DNA from 2 places in the Ramlibacter sp. GCM10027632 genome. Region 1 is predicted to be linked to the other one. Evidence: riboswitches for the same ligand, from Rfam matches in the RefSeq annotation. Region 1 holds a riboswitch; the other holds the start of a gene.
What was found. Region 1 has a riboswitch for glycine ahead of ACFQZY_RS18055 (D-amino acid dehydrogenase). Riboswitches for the same ligand answer to the same signal wherever they lie in the genome.
Positions count from the first base shown of each region.

Region 2: it holds a riboswitch for glycine, as region 1 does, so the genes downstream of both, gcvT (glycine cleavage system aminomethyltransferase GcvT) here and ACFQZY_RS18055 (D-amino acid dehydrogenase) in region 1, are expected to answer to the same signal.

Region 1 is NZ_JBHTGW010000015.1:34,206-41,150, forward strand. Features, by position in the region: tRNA gene ACFQZY_RS18035 (tRNA-Ala) at 1-66, shown strand, start outside; gene ACFQZY_RS18040 (LysR family transcriptional regulator) at 148-1,047, opposite strand; gene ACFQZY_RS18045 (Bug family tripartite tricarboxylate transporter substrate binding protein) at 1,185-2,183, shown strand; gene ACFQZY_RS18050 (M20 aminoacylase family protein) at 2,192-3,385, shown strand; glycine riboswitch at 3,397-3,487, shown strand; gene ACFQZY_RS18055 (D-amino acid dehydrogenase) at 3,650-4,924, shown strand; gene ACFQZY_RS18060 (TRAP transporter substrate-binding protein) at 4,994-6,079, opposite strand; gene ACFQZY_RS18065 (dioxygenase) at 6,116-6,945, opposite strand, start outside.
Region 2 is NZ_JBHTGW010000001.1:369,143-376,087, reverse strand. Features, by position in the region: gene gcvP (aminomethyl-transferring glycine dehydrogenase) at 1-1,785, opposite strand, end outside; gene gcvH (glycine cleavage system protein GcvH) at 1,822-2,199, opposite strand; gene gcvT (glycine cleavage system aminomethyltransferase GcvT) at 2,244-3,386, opposite strand; glycine riboswitch at 3,443-3,541, opposite strand; glycine riboswitch at 3,554-3,647, opposite strand; gene ACFQZY_RS01670 (4Fe-4S dicluster domain-containing protein) at 3,674-5,368, opposite strand; gene ACFQZY_RS01665 (SDR family oxidoreductase) at 5,496-6,278, shown strand; gene ACFQZY_RS01660 (DMT family transporter) at 6,548-6,945, shown strand, end outside.

The DNA.
Region 1 (6,945 bases):
CTCAGCTGGGAGAGCGTCGCGTTCGCAATGCGAAGGTCGGGAGTTCGATCCTCCTCCTCTCCACCACACATTCGAAAAAGTCCTTGCATGCCAAGGACTTTTTTTTGGCCCGCCATTCGACGCGCAGTCCGGCCTCTCGCCCAGGCGTCAATCCACCATGCGCTGCGCCACGAACTGGCGCAGCAGCGACATCACCGGCGCTTCGCTGCGCCCGGCCAGGGTCACGTAGACGAACCGTGCGGTCGCCTTCAGGACGGGCCGCACCGGCAGCACGGCCAGGGAGCCCGCCTCGATCCGCTCCCGCGCGGTCGCCAGCACGCCCAGCAGCACCGCATCGGTGCGCTCGGTCACGTCGATCAGGCTTTCGATGTCATCGCACTCCAGCGTCCGGAACTGCGCCGGATTGGCTTTGGGGCCGTACTGGCCGACCAGGAGCCGGGCCACCTCATCGGACAGGGGCGTGGAGGCGATGGGATAGGCCAGCAGGTCATCCAGCGTCACCACCTTCTCCCTCAGCAGGGGGTGCCCGTTGCGCACCATCCAGCCGCCGGCCATCTCGGCGACCGGCTCGATGTTCAGGTCTTCCGCCGGCGGAACCAGACGCATGTCCACCACCAGCGCATCCAGCTGGCGGTCCCGCAGCTGGATCAGCTGCAATTGCGTCGGCCCCCGCACCACCTTGACCCTCACCTGGGGATGCGCCAGCGCCATGTGGCACATCAGCGGCGTCATCAGGATGGCGCCGGGCCCGGAGCCCAGGCCCACCCGCATCACGCCGGCATGGGACTCGCGCATCAACTCGGCACCGCGTTTGAGCTCGGAGGCCTCCAGGACGATGCGCCGCGCCCGCTGCAGCAGCTGGCGGCCCAGCACCGACAGCTCGTTGCGCTTGCCGACGCGGTCCAGCAGCAGCCCGCCGACCTCGGACTCCAGCGCCTGGATGCTGCGGCTCAGTGCCGACTGGGTCAGGTGCAGCTTCTCCGCCGCGCGGCTGAAGGACCCGGTTTCGGCGACAGCCAGGAAGTGTTCGAGGTGGCGGATGTTCATGTCACGCTAAAGCAAGAAAGATGCGCTCCCCGAATGATGAACAGGAAAATAATGCATTGGACACATCGTTTTCCCCTCCCTAGCATGGGTCTTACCTGCTGATCCGGCAGGCAACCCCCGCACACGAGACCCGCTCCATGACCGCCAGCAAACGCCACTTCCTCCGCCGCGCCGCGGCCACCCTCGCCGGCCTGTCGCTGGCCGGCGCCGCCGCCGCGCAGACCTTCCCGTCCAAGCCGGTGACGCTGATGGTTCCCTACCCGGCGGGCGGCGTGTCCGACGTGGTCGCCCGCACCCTGAGCACCACCCTGGGCAAGCACCTGGGCCAGCCGGTGATCGTGGAGAACCTGGGCGGCGCCAGCGGCGGCATCGCGGCGCAGAAGGTGCTGGCCAGCCCGGCCGACGGCCATGTCATCTTCCAGGGCTCGCCCAACGAGCTGATCCTGGCGCCCCTGTCGAACGCCGCCATCAAGTACAAGCCCGAGGACTTCCGCCTGGTCCAGATGATCACCATCAACCCGATGGCGATGTTCGCGCGCAGGGACCTGCCCGCCAGCAACGGGGACGAGCTGCTGGCCTATGCCCGCAAGGGCGCGGCCGACGGCAAGCCCCTGACCTATGCCAGCGTGGGCCCCGGCTCCATGTACCACCTCCTGGGCGAGCACATGTCCAGGCAGACCGGCATCCCGATGACCCACGTGCCGTACAAGGGCGCGGCCCCGGCCTTCCAGGACCTGATGGCCGGGCTGGTGGACGTGTTCATCTCCCCCTACGGCAAGGGCCAGATCGCGCTCGTCGACGAGGGCAAGCTCAAGGCGGTGGCAGTGCTGTCGGCCGATCGCCAGGAGCCTCTGAAGAAGGCCCCGCCGCTGCACGATGCCGCGCCGCTCAAGACCTTCGTCTTCGACACCTGGTCGGGCTACTTCGTGCGCAAGGACACGCCCGAGCCCATCGTGCAGGCCCTGCACAGGGCCCTGAGCGAAGTGGCCAACGACCCCGGCGTCCGCTCGGCCCTGGAGGCGCAGGCCATGATCGTGCCGCGACCGCAGCCGCTGGCGGCGATGGGCAAGGTCTACGCCGACAACACCGACAAGTACCGCGCCATCGCCCGCTCGATGAACCTGCAGCCCCAGTGAGTGCGGCCATGAAGGAGACCTACCTGGGGCACTCGCTGTCGCAGCGCGTCGGCGAGTTCATCCAGATCCGCCGCGACATCCACGCCCATCCCGAGATGGCTTTCCAGGAGCACCGCACGGCGGCCCTGGTGGCGGCCAAGCTGGCCGGCTGGGGCTACGAGGTCACGACGGGCATCGGCGGCACGGGCGTGGTGGGCCGCCTGCAGCGCGGCGCCGGTTCCCGGGCCCTGGGCCTGCGGGCCGACATGGACGCGCTTCCCATCACCGAGGACAACGGGCGCGAATGGAGCAGCCGCCATGCCGGCGTGATGCATGCCTGCGGGCATGACGGCCACACCGCCACCCTCCTGGCGGCGGCCCGCCTGATCGCGGAGGACGTGGACTTCGACGGCACCCTGAACCTGATCTTCCAGCCCGCGGAAGAAGGCGCCGGTGGCGCCTTGCGCATGATGGAGGACGGCCTGTTCGAGCGCTTCCCCTGCGACGCGGTGTTCGCGCTCCACAACATGCCGGGCCTGGAGGCCGGGTCCTTCCACTTCCGGGTGGGGCCGACCATGGCGTCCAGCGACAACGTCACCATCACGCTGCGCGGCGTGGGCGGCCACGGGGCCATGCCGCAGACCACCGCCGACACCGTGGTCGCCACGGCGGCCATCGTCACGGCGCTCCAGACCGTGGTGTCGCGCAACGTGGACCCCTTGAAATCCGCGGTGGTCACCGTCGGCGCCATGCATGCCGGAACGGCCAACAACATCATCCCGGACCTCGCCACGCTCGAATTGAGCGTGCGCGCCCTGGACCCGCAGGTGCGCACGCTGCTCAAGGAGCGCATCTGCGACCTGGTGAACCTGCAGGCCGCCAGCTTCAAGGTGAAGGCCGACATCGACTGGCGTGACGGCTACGCCGTGCTGGTGAACACGCCGGACGAAACCCGCCTGGCGACCCAGGTGGCGCTGGACCTGTTCGGGCCGGACCGGGTGAATCCCGAGGGCCAGCCGCTGACCGCCAGCGAGGACTTCGCTTTCATGCTGGAAAAGGTGCCTGGCAGCTATGTCTATGTCGGCAACGGCGGCCCGGGGACCCCGGGCGCCTGCATGGTCCACAACCCGGGCTACGACTTCAACGACGAGATCATCGAGCCGGGCGCGCGCTTCTGGGCGGGCCTGGTGGCCCGATACCTGAAGGAGCCCGCTGGCGCCTGACCCCTCCACCACTGCGCGAGCCGGGAGAGACCGCGTCACGGCGCGGCGCCGAAGGAGCAACCGCCCCGGAAACTCTCAGGTACCCAGGACCGGCCCGCGCACCCGAATACTCTGAAGAGCCGCTGGCCTCGTCCGCCGGCGCACCGAAGGAGCAAGCCCGCGGCGCCTCGCGACCGCAGGTGAATCTCTCAGGTTCCGAACAGAGGGGGCGTTCGACGCGCGACTGGCGCGGCGGACTCCCTTCTCGACGTCTGGAGCAACCTGATGAAGACCTTTGCAGTGATCGGTGGCGGCATCACCGGCGTGACCACCGCCTACGCCCTGGCCCAACGCGGATACGGCGTCACCGTCATCGAGCGGCACCGCTATGCCGCCATGGAGACCTCGTTCGCCAACGGCGGCCAGCTCTCGGCGTCCAACGCCGAGACCTGGACCCATCCGTCCACCCTCCTCAAGGGCCTCAAGTGGATGCTGCGCCAGGATGCGCCGCTGCTGGTCAACCCCAAACCCTCCTGGCACAAGATCTCGTGGTTCGCCGAGTTCATCGCCAGCATCCCCAAGTACGAGTCCAACACCATCGAGACGGCGCGCCTGGCGATCGTCGCGCGGGACCACCTGTTTTCCTGGGCCGCGGCCGAAGGCATCGACTTCGACCATCGCCGCGAAGGCATCCTCCACATCTACCGGGACCGCAAGGGCTTCGAGCATGCGGGGAAGGTCTCGCAGCTGCTGGCCGCCGGCGGCCTGCAGCGCCGGGCCGTCACGCCCCAGGAAATGCGCGCCATCGAGCCGACGCTGGCGGGCGACTACTACGGCGGCTACTACACCGAGAGCGATTCCACCGGGGACATCCACAAGTTCACGCAGGGCCTGGCCGCGGCCTGCGCGCGAATGGGCGTGAAATTCCTCTACGGCGAGGACGTGCTGTCACTCGATTGCGACGGCCGCCGCGCGCGCGTGGACCTGGACGACGGCACGGGCTCGCGGACCGAATCCTTCGACGCCGTCGTGGTGTGCGCCGGCGTGGGCAGCCGGGCGCTGGCGGCGCAGCTGGGCGACCGCATCAACGTCTATCCGGTCAAGGGCTACTCGATCACGGTGAACCTGCTGGACGACGCCAGCCAGGCGGCGGCGCCCACCGTGAGCCTGCTGGACGATGAGACCAAGCTGGTCACCAGCCGCCTCGGGGCCGACCGCTTCCGGGTGGCGGGAACCGCTGAGTTCAACGGCTTCAATCGCGACATCCGGGCCGACCGCATCAGGCCGCTGGTCGAGTGGGTGCAGCAATGCTTCCCCGGGGTCAGCACGCGCCAGGTGGTGCCCTGGGCTGGCCTGCGGCCGATGATGCCGGACATGATGCCCCGCGTCGGCCGGGGCCGGCAGGCCAACGTGTTCTACAACACCGGGCATGGCCACCTGGGATGGACGCTGAGCGCAGCGACCGCCGATCTCCTGGGGGAGCTGGTGGCGCAGGGCGCGAAGCCGGCCGGAAGTCGCCTGCCGATCACGGCGACGGCTTCGGCGGCCCAGGCCAGCTGAAACGAGAGGCGCCCCGCCGGCGGCATGCCGCCGGCGGGGCGCCGTGGTGGCCCGTGGCGCCGGGCGTCGTCAGGCCGGAGACTTCACCGACTGCATGTAGCGGTCGAACGGGGTCTCGGTGAAGCGGAACCACATGTGCGCGTCGGCCGCGAACCGGGTGTAGTCGGTGTAGATCTTCTTCCAGTCGGGATTGGTGTCGCTCAGCTGGTCGAACAGCGCCAGCGCGTGCTTGTGCGCGCCGGCGACGACGTCCTGCGGGAAGGGCCGCAGCTTGGCGCCACTGGCGACCAGCTGCTTGAGCGCGGTCGGGTTCCGGCTGTCGTACCGCGAGATCATGGTCTGGTGCGCCGCCAGCGACGCGCTTTCGACGATGGCCTTGTTCTCGGGGGACAGCGCCTCGAACGCCTTCTGGTTGATCAGGAAGTCGACCTGGCCCGTGCCTTCCCAGTAGCCCGGGTAGTAGTAGTTGGGCGCCACCTTGTGGAAGCCCAGCTTCTGGTCGTCATAGGGGCCCACGAATTCGGCGGCGTCGATGGTGCCCTTCTCCAGGGAGGCGTACACGTCGCCCCCGGGGATGTTCTGCGGGACCACGCCCATGCGCTCGAGGATCTTGCCGTTGAAGCCGCCCACGCGGAACTTCAGGCCCTTGAAGTCGGCCGCCGACTTGATCTCCTTGCGGAACCAGCCCCCCATCTGCGCGCAGGTGTTGCCGCCCAGGAAGTTGACGATGTTGTACTTGGCGAAGAGTTCGCGCATCAGCTTCATGCCGTTGCCATCGAGCATCCAGGCGGTCATCTGCCGGGTGTTCATGCCGAAGGGGACATTGGTGCCGATGGCAAACGCCTCGTTCTTGCCGAAGAAGTACAGCGAGGCCGTGTGGCAGGCCTCGACCGTGCCGTTCTGCACGCCATCGAGCACGCTCAGGGCGGGCATCAGCTCGCCCGCCGGGTGCACCGACACCTCGAACTTGCCGCCCGACATCTGGCGCACCTTCTGTGCGAAGACTTCAGCGCCGCCGAAGATGGTGTCCAGCGACTTGGGAAAGCTCGAGGCCAGGCGCCAGCGCACCGTGGCCTGCGCGTGCACCGCGGGCGCGACGCCGGCGGCCAGGACACCGGCGATGCCGCCGGTCTTGAGGAGGGAGCGACGATCCATGCGAATGTGCCTTTCCTTGTCCGGGGTCCGCGCCGGTCAGGCCGCAGCCACGCGGGCCATGCGGGTGAGCGGGCTGGCCTCGTCCTCGTCGCGGGCCTTCTGCATCACGAAATCGAACTTCGACAGGGCGACCGGCGTGCCGGCGGCGATGCCCAGGGATTCGTAGCCGGCGGGCGCGGCGACGCGCTGCAGGTCGATCACCAGGCCGTCACGGGTGGCGAAGGCGAAGTCGTCGTCCAGGTAAGTGTCGCCCGGCACGTTGATCTGCGTGGTCAGGGTGCGCAGGCCCGGGGCCACGATGAAGAAGTGAACGTGCGCCGGGCGATGGCCGTGGCGGCCCAGCGCGTCGAACAGCTCCGAGGTCGGGCTGTTGGGGGGAATCGCATAGCCCGGGGGCAGGACGGAGCGGAAGCGGTAGCGGCCCTGGGCGTCGGTCTCGATCTTGCGGCGCAGCTCGAACTCCTTGAGGCCCGGGAAGAAGTGGGAGTAGCCGCCCACCTCGTTGGCGTGCCAGACGTCCATCAGGGCATTCGCCACCGGCTTGCCGTCGGTGTCGAGCACACGGCCCTCCATCACGAACACCTCGCCCTTGGAGGGGCTGTCCTCGCTGAGCCAGGCTTCGCCCTTGGACAGCGGTGCGCCGGGCACATACAGCGGGCCCTCGATGGCGCGGGGCGTGCCGGCGGCGCGGCCGGCCTGGGCATCCGCCTCGTCCAGCTTGATGTCCAGCAGGCGGTCGAAGCCCAGGCCGGCGGTGATCAGGCCCATCTGGCCGGAGGCGCCCAGGCGGCTGAGCCAGTCGGTCGCAGCCCAGAACTCGTCGGGAGTGACGTTCATCCTGTCGATGGTCTTGAACAGGTCGCTCA
Region 2 (6,945 bases), on a different contig from region 1:
GCTCTCGTGCCAGGCCTTGATCGCCAGCAGGCCGGCGTACTCGCCCTGCGAGCCGGCATTGGGCTGCAGGCTGATGCCGGCATAGCCGGTGGCCTGGCACAGCCAGGCGCGCAGCTGCTCGTCGAGCTCGGCGTAGCCCTCGAGCTGATCACGCGGCGCGAAGGGGTGCAGGTGGGCGAACTCCGGCCAGGTGATGGGGATCATCTCGCTGGTGGCGTTCAGCTTCATGGTGCACGAGCCCAGGGGGATCATGCTGCGGTCCAGGGCCAGGTCCTTGTCCGACAGCGCGCGGATGTAGCGCAGCATGCCGGTCTCGCTGTGGTGCGTGTTGAACACCGGGTGCGTGAGGTAGGCGCTGGTGCGGCGCAGCGACTCGGGGATCAGCGGCTCCACGCCCTTCTCGAAGGCCTCGAAGCCGGGCACGGCCTGGTCGCGGCCGGCGAAGGCGGACCACAGCAGGGTGAGGTCCTCGCGGGTGGTGGTCTCGTCCAGCGAGATCGACAGCGTGGTCGCGTCGACGTGGCGCAGGTTGGCGCCGGCGGCCAGGGCGCGCTCGGCGATGCGGCGCACCGCCTCCTCGCCGGCCTTCACGCACAGGGTGTCGAAGGCGGTGGCGTTCACGGCCTGGAAGCCCAGCTGCGCGAGGCCGCGCGCCAGGATGGCCGTGTAGGCCGCAACGCGCTGCGCGATGCGCCGCAGGCCCTGGGGGCCGTGGTAGACGGCGTACATGCTCGCCACCACCGCCGGCAGCACCTGCGCGGTGCAGATGTTGGAGGTGGCCTTCTCGCGGCGAATGTGCTGCTCGCGCGTCTGCAGCGCGAGGCGGTAGGCGGGGTTGCCGTGGCTGTCCACGCTCACGCCGACCAGGCGGCCGGGCAGCGAACGCTTGTACTCGTCGCGGCAGGCCATGTAGGCGGCGTGCGGGCCGCCGGCGCCCATGGGCATGCCCAGGCGCTGGGTCGTGCCGACCACGATGTCCGCGCCCCATTCGCCGGGCGGCACGATCAGCGCCAGGGCCAGCAGGTCGGCGGCGGCGATGAAGGCGCCGTGCTGGGCGTGGGTCTTGTCCGCGTCGGCGCGCAGGTCGTCGATCCGGCCGGTGGAGGCCGGGTACTGCGCGAGCGCGGCGAAGTGCTCGCCGGCCAGGGCCGCGGCCCATTCATCGGCGGTCGTCGTGACCAGCACCTCCAGGCCCAGGGGCTTGGCGCGGGTGCGCACCACCTCGATGGTCTGCGGGTGGCAGTCGCCCGAGACCACGAAGCGGTTGGACTTGCTCCTGACGCTGCGCTTGGCCAGCGTCATCGCCTCGGCGGCGGCGGTGGCCTCGTCCAGCATCGAGGCGTTGGCGATGGGCATGCCGGTCAGGTCGCAGACCATCGTCTGGAAATTGACCAGCGCCTCCATGCGGCCCTGGCTGATCTCGGCCTGGTAGGGCGTGTAGGCGGTGTACCAGGCCGGGTTCTCCAGGATGTTGCGCAGGATCACCGGCGGCGTGAGCGTGCCGTAGTAGCCCTGGCCGATGAAGCTGCGCATCACCTTGTTGCGCGAGGCGATGGCCTTGAGCTCGGCGAGCGCGGCGGCCTCGGTCACCGCCGGGGGCAGCTTCATCTCGGTGCTGCGCGCGATCGAGCGCGGCACGATGCCTTCGATCAGGGCGCGGCGCGAGGCTTCGCCCACGACCGAGAGCATGTGGCGCTCGTCGGCCTCGGAGATGCCGATGTGGCGCGGGATGAATTCGCTGGGGTTCTCGAGTTCGCCCAGCGGGCGGGCGGCTTGCATCAGCATCGCGGCGGGTCCGTCAGAGGTGTTGGGGAGGAAGGGTCAGGCGCCGTTCTTGGCGAAGGCGTCGTAGGCGGTCTCGTCCATGAGGGCGTCGACCTCGGCGGGATTGGCCAGCTTGACCTTGAAGAACCAGCCGGCGGCCAGCGGGTCGCTGTTGGCGAGCGACGGGTCGGCGCGCAGGGCCTCGTTGACCTCGGTGATCTCGCCGTCCAGGGGCATGTACACGTCGGCCGCGGCCTTGACGGACTCGACGACGCCGGCGACCTCGCCCTTGGCATAGCTGCGGCCGACCTCGGGCAGGTCGACGAACACCACGTCGCCCAGCGCATCCTGCGCGTGCACGGTGATGCCCACCGTGGCGGGGCCGTCGCCCTCGGCGCGGATCCATTCGTGGTCGGGGGTGAACTTCAGGGTCATGGTTTTTCTCCGGTTGTTGTCTCGTTGAGGGGCGTTGCGGCGGTTCAGCCGCGGAAATAGCGGGGCGGCACGAAGGGTAGGGGCGCGACCTCCATCGGCACGGCCTTGCCGCGCACGATGGCGTCGACGCGGGTGCCGTGGGCTGCCAGCGCGGCGTCCACGTAGGCCATGGCGACCGGCTTGTCCACGCTGGGGGCCAGCAGGCCGCTGGTGACCTCGCCGACGCGTCGGCCCTGCGCGTCGCGCAGTTCGGTGTGCTCGCGCACCGGCACCCGCTCCAGGGCCACCAGGCCGACGCGCCGGCGCGCCGGGGGGGCGGTGCCATCGAGCTGGGCCAGCACCCGGGCGGCGCCGGGGAAGCCGCCCGCGCGCGCGCCGCCGCTGCGGCGCACCTTCTGGATGGCCCAGGCCAGGCCGGCCTCGACCGGGGTGGTGGTGGTGTCGATGTCGTTGCCGTACAGGCACAGGCCCGCCTCCAGGCGCAGCGAGTTGCGCGCGCCCAGGCCGATCGGCATGACGCCGGGCTGCGCCAGCAGCGCGCGGGCCAGGGCCTCGGCCTTGCCGGCCTCGACGGAGATCTCGAAGCCGTCCTCGCCGGTGTAGCCGCTGCGGGTGATGAACAGCTCGGTGCCATCCCACAGGAAGGCGGCGCCGGTCATGAAGACCAGCTTCTCGACCCCGGGCACCAGGCCGGACAGGGCTGCGGCGGCCTGCGGCCCCTGCAGCGCCAGCAGGCCCCGCTCGGGCAGGGGCACGACCTCGCAGCGCGAGCCGATGCGGGCCTGGATGTGGGCGATGTCGCCGGCCTTGCAGGCGCCGTTGACGACGACGAACAGGTCGCCGCCGCGGTTGACGAACATCAGGTCGTCGATGATGGTGCCCTCGTCGGTGAGCAGCAGGCCGTAGCGCTGTCGGCCCACCGCGAGATCGACCACGTCCACCGGCATCAGCGTCTCGAAGGCGGCCGCGGCGTCGGGGCCGACCAGCCGCAGCTGGCCCATGTGCGAGACGTCGAACAGGCCGGCGGCCGCGCGGGTGTGCTGGTGTTCGGCCATGAGGCCGGCCGGGTACTGCACCGGCATCGCGTAGCCCGCGAAGGGGACCATGCGCGCGCCCAGTTCGAGGTGCAGCGCGTGCAGCGGCGTGTGCTGCAGGGAGGGCTCAGGGGTGGCGTTCGGGGCGGACATCCGGGTCTCCGGGAAAGGGCTGCGGGCCATGGTACGACCATGTGGTACGACCATGGGGGAGCCCTGCTGTCCGCTTTACCTGAGAGATTCACCCCGCGCGGGGGCTTGCTCCTTCGGTGGGTACCGCGAAAGTACCTCTCTCCAGCAAGGAAACGCGGCGCGAGCGCCGCGCGTTGCCAGTCCTGGGTGCCTGAGCGTTCGGCGATGAGCCTGCGCCTTCGGCGGCCTGCTCGGGGGCAGGCGCTCTCCTGACAACCCGGCGATTGTAGCCGCCAGGCGGGCGCCGTTTACATGTTGGCGTAGTTGGGGCCGCCGCCGCCCTCGGGCACCACCCACACGATGTTCTGCGTCGGGTCCTTGATGTCGCAGGTCTTGCAGTGCACGCAGTTCTGCGCGTTGATCTGCAGGCGGTCGGCGCCGGTGCTGTCGTCCTTGACGAACTCGTACACGCCGGCCGGGCAGTAGCGCGCCTCGGGGCCGGCGAACTTCGCCAGGTTCACGTTCACGGGCACCGAGGCGTCCTTGAGCGTGAGGTGGGCCGGCTGGTCCTCGGCATGGTTGGTGTTCGAGATGAACACCGACGAGAGCCGGTCGAAGGTGAGCTTGCCGTCGGCCTTGGGGTACTCGATGCGCGGGCACTGGTCGGCCGGCTTGAGGTACACGTGGTCGGGCTTTTCGCGGTGCAGGGTCCAGGGGATGTGCCCGCGCAGCACGAACTGCTCGATGCCGGTCATGACGGTGGCCAGGGGCAGGCCCTTCTTGAACCACTGCTTGAAGTTGCGCGCCTTGTTCAACTCGGCGTACAGCCAGGACTGCTCGAAGGCCTCGGGGTAGGCGGTGAGCTCGTCGCCCTGGCGGCCGGCGCCCAGGGCCTCGAAGGCGGCCTCGGCGCACAGCATGCCGCTCTTGATGGCGGCATGGCTGCCCTTGATGCGCGACGCGTTGAGGTAGCCGGCGTCGCAGCCCACCAGCGCGCCGCCGGGGAACACCTGCTTCGGCAGGGACAGCAGGCCGCCCACCGTCAGCGCGCGGGCGCCATAGGCCAGGCGCTTGGCCGGCTTGCCGCCCTCGGGCGTGTCGAAGTACCAGCGGATGTTGGGGTGCGTCTTGAACCGCTGGAACTCCTCGTAGGGCGAGAGCCAGGGGTTGGCGTAGTCCAGGCCGACCACGTAGCCCACGGCCACCTGGTTGTCCTCCATGTGGTACAGGAAGGAACCGCCGTAGGTGTTGTTGTCCAGGGGCCAGCCGGCGCTGTGCAGGGCCAGGCCCGGCTTGTGGCGGGCCGGGTCGATCTCCCAGACCTCCTTGATGCCGATGCTGTAGCTTTGCGGGTCGCGGCCCTCGTCGAGCCTGTACTTCGCGATCAGCTGCTTGCCCAGGTGGCCGCGCGCGCCCTCGGCGAACACGGTGTACTTGGCGTGCAGCTCCATGCCGAGCTGGAAGTTCTCGGTGGGCTCGCCGTCCTTGCCGATGCCCATGTTGGCGGTGGCCACGCCCTTGACCGAGCCGTCCTCGCGGTAAAGCACCTCGCCGGCGGGGAAGCCGGGGAAGATCTCCACGCCCAGCGCCTCGGCCTGCTGCGCCATCCAGCGCGTGAGGTTGGCCAGGCTGATGATGTAGTTGCCTTCGTTGTGGAAGTTCTTCGGCAGCAGCGCGTTGGGCGTGCGGGTGGCGCCCTGCTCGGTGAGGAAAAGGAAGATGTCCTCGGTGACGGGCTGGTTCAGCGGCGCGCCCAGGGCCTGCCAGTCGGGGAACAGCTCGCTGATCGCGCGCGGGTCCATGATGGCGCCGGACAGGATGTGCGCGCCGGGCTCGGAACCCTTCTCGAGCACCACCACCGACACCTCCTTGCCGCTTTCGGCAGCCAGCTGCTTCAGGCGGATCGCGGTGGCCAGGCCCGCGGGGCCGGCGCCGACGACGACCACGTCGTACTCCATCGCTTCGCGGGGTCCGTATTGCGACAGGATCTCTTCTTGCGTCATGTTGTCTCGCTGATAATGGTTCCAGTCCGTCTTGAGCCGCTGCCCCGAGGGGTACCGGCGCACCGCGAACGATTCTATTGCCTGCCGCGGGACGCTCCGGCGCACCCTGGCGCCCCGAGGAGACGACATGAGCTACACCATCGACCTGTCCGGCCGCGTTGCAATGGTCACCGGCGCATCCAGCGGCCTGGGCGCGCAGTTCGCGCGCACCCTGGCGCGGGCCGGCGCCGCCGTCGTGCTCGCGGCCCGCCGCGTGGAGAACCTCAAGGACCTGCGCGCGCAGATCGAGGGCGAGGGCGGCGACGCCCACATCACGCCCATGGACGTGACCGACCTCGACAGCATCCGCGCCGCCGTGGCCCATGCCGAGACCGAGGTCGGCTCCATCGACATCCTGGTGAACAACGCCGGCGTGGGCACGACCCAGCGCCTGCAGGACGTCTCGGAGGAAGACTTCGATTTCGTCTTCGACACCAACGTGCGCGGCGCCTTCTTCGTCGCGCAGGAAGTCGCCAAGCGCATGCTGGCGCGCGCGCGCGGCGCGGCCCCCGGCACCTTCACCGGCGGGCGCATCATCAATGTCTCCTCGATGGCCGGCCTGCGCCCGCTGCCGCAGATCGGCGTGTACGCCATGGCCAAGGCGGCGGTGGTCCACATGACCAAGTCGATGGCGCTGGAGTGGGGCCGCTTCGAGATCAACGTGAACGCGATCTGCCCCGGCTACATCGACACCGAGATCAACCACCACCACTGGCAGACCGAGCAGGGCCGCAAGCTGGTGGACATGCTCCCGCGCAAGCGCATCGGCCATCCCGAGGACCTCGACGCGCTGCTGGTGCTGCTCGCCAGCAGCGAGAGCCATTTCATCAACGGCTCCATCATCGCCGCCGATGATGGCTTCGCCCTCTAGGGTGTGTCATCGGATTCCCCGGGCCGCGCTCCTGCCTTGGCGGGATGGGGCGCAAGGCGCAAAACCCAGGGCAAGGCTGTACGCCTTGCCCGGTTTTGCAACGCAGCGCACCGCCCGCCAAGGCAGGAGCCCTTCGGGTTGGGGCGAAATCGGGCGTCTTGCACGCCTCGTCGCTTGCATGGGCATCAGCCCATGCCGCGCTCCGTCGGTGCGCAATCCATCCCGATTGCGCCCCAACGCGGGCCCGGGGAATTCGAGGACACACCCTAGTGCTCCGGGGCGTCCTGGCGGGCCTCGCGGCCGGGGCCCTGTGGGGCCTGGTGTTCGTCATGCCCCGCATGGTCGAGGGCTTTTCGGCGGTCGACCTGGCCAGCGGCCGCTTCGTGGCTTACGGCGCCTTCTCCGCGCTGGTGATGGCGCTGGCGCGCCGCCCGCTGCCCACCCTGCGCCAGGCGCTGGGCGCCCTGGGCCTGAGCCTGCTGGGCTTCACCGGCTACTACACGCTGCTGGTGTTCGCGGTGCGCGACGCGGGCGCCGAGGTGCCCGCGCTGATCATCGGCACCATCCCGGTGTGGGTGATGTTCCTCGGCAAGCCGGGACACCTGCGCTGGATGGCGCTGCTGCCGGGCCTGCTGCTCACGGCGGCCGGCCTGGCGCTGATGATGTC